2 regions of the Streptomyces sp. NPDC001902 genome follow, and region 1 is predicted to be linked to the other one. Evidence: riboswitches for the same ligand, from Rfam matches in the RefSeq annotation. Region 1 holds a riboswitch; the other holds the start of a gene.
What was found. A riboswitch is a leader RNA that binds a small molecule or an ion and turns the genes downstream of it on or off. The one in region 1 is predicted to bind cobalamin.

Region 1 (2,196 bases):
GTACTGCGCCTGGCCGCCCTCGCGGTGCGGGGGCACCACCATGCGCCGGGCGATGGCGTTGGCCACGTCGCTGCCCTGCTCCTTGCGGACCAGGTGCAGGCAGGCGTCGATCCCGGCGGCGGTGCCGGCCGAGGTGATCACCGGGTCCTCGTCCACGTACAGCACGTCGGGCTCGACGCGCACCCGGGGGTGACGCCGCGCCAGTTCCTCCGCGTGCCGCCAGTGGGCGGCGCAGCGGCGGCCGTCCAGCAGGCCGGCGGCGGCCAGCACGAAGACCCCCGAGCAGACGCTGAGCACCCGCGCCCCGCGCCCGACGGCGCGGTTCAGCGCCTCCAGCAGCTCCGGCGGGTACGACCGGCGCACGTAGGAGTCCCCGGCGGGCACCGCGACCAGGTCGGCCTCCTCCAGCCGTTCCAGCCCGTGCCGGGTGCCGATGGTGAACCCGGCGGGCGACGTCAGCGTCGGGCCCTCCGCGGACGCCACGGCGAAGTCGTACGCCGGCAGGCCGTCGTCCGACCTGTCGATTCCGAACACCTCGCAGACCACCCCGAGTTCGAAGGGATGGACACCGTCGAGCAGGACCACGGCCACGTTCTGCAGCATGCGTCCAGGATGACAGAGGGGCTGCGCGGGCGTGGCAGGATTTCGAGGTAGTGCGTCGGTCCTGCCACTCCCGGCGGGGTCGCACGAGGAGCACAGTCGAAGGCATGGAAACCTTCCTCGCCACCGTCACCGCACTGGTCTTCTTCCTGGCCCTGGCCCTCGCCGCCCTGACCGGGCACGTCCACGACTCCCGCGACGGCCATGACTGGCACCGGTGAGTCCGTCACTGTGTAACCGCACCGACACAACATCTGGTGGTGTCACGGGCGGGCGCCACTAGATGTATGCTCAACTCCGCTGTCGCCGCAGGGGAAGCCGGTGGGAATCCGGGACTGCCCCGCAACGGTGTGCGGGCGCCTGAAGGCGTGCCCGCGAGTCCGAGTACCTGCCGACGGCACCGTCCGGCGCGCCGTCCGGACGGTGAAGTGTCCGGGCCTCGCGGGTTGGGCCGGCGGACGCGCCGCGGCATGCCCTGGCCTGCCCTGCGTGCGCCCCGTCGCTCCTCCGCGTCGCCGCCGTACGAGGGAGAGAGCACACGTGACCATCGCGCCCGCCGCACCCGCCACCGCATCGGAACCTGCCTCAACCGGAGCCGATCTGCTGCGCGTCCTGACGGAACTGACCGCAGACCTCCCCGACACCGACCCCGGCCGGGTCGCCGCCGCCGCGCTGCGCGGCCGCAGCGCCACGGCGGACGAGGCGGAACTGCGCGGGCTGGCCACCGAGGCCGCCGCCGGGCTGATCGCGGAGGACCCGCAGTACTCGCGGCTCGCCGCCCGCCTGCTCACCCTCGCCGTCGCCGACGAGGCCGCGGGCGAGGGCGCCGTGTCGTTCTCCACGTCCATCGCGGTGGGCCACCGCGAGGGCCTGATCGCCGACGGCACCGCCGCCTTCGTCGCCGAGCACGCCGCGCGGCTGGACGCACTGGTCGACGGCGCGCTCGCCGACGGCGCGGACGACCGCTTCGGCTACTTCGGCCTGCGCACCCTGCACAGCCGCTACCTGCTGCGCCACCCGATCACCCGCCAGGTCATCGAGACCCCGCAGCACTTCATGCTCCGCGTCGCCTGCGGCCTGGCCGAGGACCGCACCGGCCGCTCGGTGGACGAGGTCGCCGCGCTCTACGGCCTGATGAGCCGGCTGGACTACCTGCCCAGCTCCCCCACGCTCTTCAACTCCGGTACCCGGCACCCGCAGATGTCCTCGTGCTACCTGCTGGACTCCCCGCTGGACGAGCTGGACTCGATCTACGGCCGCTACCATCAGGTCGCCCGGCTGTCGAAGCACGCCGGCGGCATCGGCCTGTCGTACTCCCGCATCCGCTCCCGCGGTTCCCTGATCCGCGGCACCAACGGCCACTCCAACGGCATCGTCCCGTTCCTGCGCACCCTCGACGCCTCCGTCGCCGCCGTGAACCAGGGCGGCCGCCGCAAGGGCGCGGCCTGCGTCTACCTGGAGACCTGGCACGCGGACATCGAGGAGTTCCTGGAGCTGCGCGACAACACCGGTGAGGAGGCGCGCCGCACCCACAACCTGAACCTGGCGCACTGGATCCCGGACGAGTTCATGCGCCGCGTCGACACCGACGGCACC
Region 2 (2,196 bases), on a different contig from region 1:
ACAGAAGACCATGGGTGTCATCACCCTCGCCCTGATCGCGGGCAACGTCGTCGCCCCCGACTCCGACCCGCCGCTGTGGGTCATCGTGTCGGCCGGCATGGCGATCGCGCTCGGCACCTTCATCGGTGGCTGGCGGATCATCCGCACCATGGGCAAGGGCATCACCGACATCCAGCCGCCGCAGGGCTTCGCCGCCCAGACCGGCGCCGCCACCGTCATCCTCGCCTCCTCCCACCTCGGCTTCTCGCTCTCCACCACGCAGGTCTGCTCCGGCTCCGTCATGGGCGCCGGTGTCGGTCGCAAGGGCGGCGTCGTCCGGTGGAGCACCGCGGGCCGCATGTTCGCCGCGTGGGGGCTCACCCTTCCGGCCGCGGGTCTGGTCGCGGCGGGCGCCGCGCTCCTGGCCGACCAGGGGGACCTGGGCGTCACCGCGGTCGCCGTCCTGGCACTCGCCGCTTGCGTCGCGATCTGGATCGCCTCGCGCCGCAAGCCCGTCGACCACACCAACGTCAACGAGGCCCACGGCGACGCCGAGGAGCCGGGCGTCATCACCACGGCGATCGCCGCCGTGATCCCGCCGCCCGCCGGCCTCACGGCCGCCACCGTCGACGCCGACCCCGCCCAGGCCCCCGCCTGACGGCGGTGCCGCACCGGCCCCGGAAGGAACCAGCATCATGCACATCGACTGGGCTGCCCTCGGCTCCGTCTTCGGCGTCAGCCTCGCCGTGACCATCGGACTCGTCGGCCTGTTCACCCTCGGCATCGTGGGCCTGTCCAAGCAGGGCGCGGCCACCGGCGAGGCGGGCAGCGGCTCCGCCGCCGGCTCGACCGCGCTGGCCCGCAGCGGCGCGTACCTGTGCTTCGCGCTGTGCGCGGCAGCCGTCGCGTACGGGATCTTCCTGATCGTCGCCTGACCCGCGGGTCCCCGGGCCGCGTGCGCGCGGCCCGGTGTGAAGTTGACCTCAGCTCCCGGCTATCCCGCCGTGAGCTGGGGTTTCTTCTTTTCCACAGGCCGTCGCGGTGAGTTGACGGGCCGGAGCGGCGCGTGGTGGTATCGGAACCGCCAAACGGCGGCAGGAGAGGAAGTCCGGTGCGAATCCGGCGCGGTCCCGCCACTGTCACCGGGGAGCGGACCCCCGCCCATGGCCACGGTCCCGTGAGGGGCTGGAAGGCCGGGGGTGCCGCCGATCCGGGAGCCAGGAGACTCTCGTCGCCGGTCACGTCGAACCAGGGCGCGGACCCTGAGTGAGGACTCCTGTGATGCGCGGCCCCGGCCGTTCACCCGACACCGGCGTCGCGGCGCCGTGCGCGTTCGCCACCGGTGCCGCCCTCGGCTGGCTCGCCGACCTCGCCCTCGCCGACCCGCGCCGCGGTCACCCCGTGGCGGTGTTCGGCAGCGCCGCCGCCGGCCTGGAGCGTGCCCTGTGGCGCGACCACCGCGGCCGGGGTGCCCTCCACACGGTGCTGTGCGCGGGCGGCGCGGTGGCGGCCGCGGCCGGGCTCCAGCGTGCGGCACGCCGTTCCGGCCCCGCCTCCGTCGCCCTGACGGCGGCGGCGACCTGGGCCGTGCTCGGCGGGACCTCCCTGGTACGGGAGGCGCGCGCCATCGGCGCCGCCCTGTCCGCCGGGGACACCGAGGCGGCGCGCGGGCGGCTGCCCCATCTGTGCGGCCGCGACCCGCAGGCGCTGGACGAGGCCCAGTTGGCCCGGGCGGTCGTGGAGTCCGTCGCCGAGAACACCTCGGACGCCGTCGTGGGCGCCCTGGTGTGGGGCGCGCTGGGCGGCGTGCCCGGGCTGGTGGGCTTCCGGGCGGTCAACACCCTCGACGCGATGGTGGGCCACAAGTCCCCGCGGCACCGGCGGTTCGGCTGGACGGCGGCCCGGCTGGACGACGTGGCCGGCTACCCCGGCGCCCGGCTGACCGCCGCGCTCGCGATGCTGGCCGGGCCCGACCCCCGGGGGGCCTGGCGGGCCTGGCGCAGGGACGGCTCCCGGCATCCCAGCCCGAACGCGGGGCCGGTGGAGGCCTCGTTCGCAGGGGCGTTGGGCGTGCGCCTCGGGGGGACGCTTGCCTATGGCGGGCGGGTCGAGCACCGGCCCGTCCTGGGGGCGGGCAACCGGCCGGTGGAGGTACGGGATATCGAACGGGCGGCACGGTTGTCGCGACGGGTCGGCGCGCTGGCGCTGGCGGTCGCG

Region 2: linked by a shared signal. The riboswitch ahead of ACFYYN_RS12355 (cobalamin biosynthesis protein) and the one ahead of ACFYYN_RS04175 (ribonucleoside-diphosphate reductase subunit alpha) in region 1 are both predicted to bind cobalamin.

The regions. Positions count from the first base shown of each region.
Region 1 is NZ_JBIATA010000002.1:199,982-202,177, forward strand. It holds gene ACFYYN_RS04170 (GlxA family transcriptional regulator) at 1-603, opposite strand, end outside; cobalamin riboswitch at 851-1,010, shown strand; gene ACFYYN_RS04175 (ribonucleoside-diphosphate reductase subunit alpha) at 1,141-2,196, shown strand, end outside.
Region 2 is NZ_JBIATA010000005.1:322,538-324,733, reverse strand. It holds gene ACFYYN_RS12365 (inorganic phosphate transporter) at 1-637, shown strand, start outside; gene ACFYYN_RS12360 (hypothetical protein) at 675-914, shown strand; cobalamin riboswitch at 1,081-1,206, shown strand; gene ACFYYN_RS12355 (cobalamin biosynthesis protein) at 1,261-2,196, shown strand, end outside.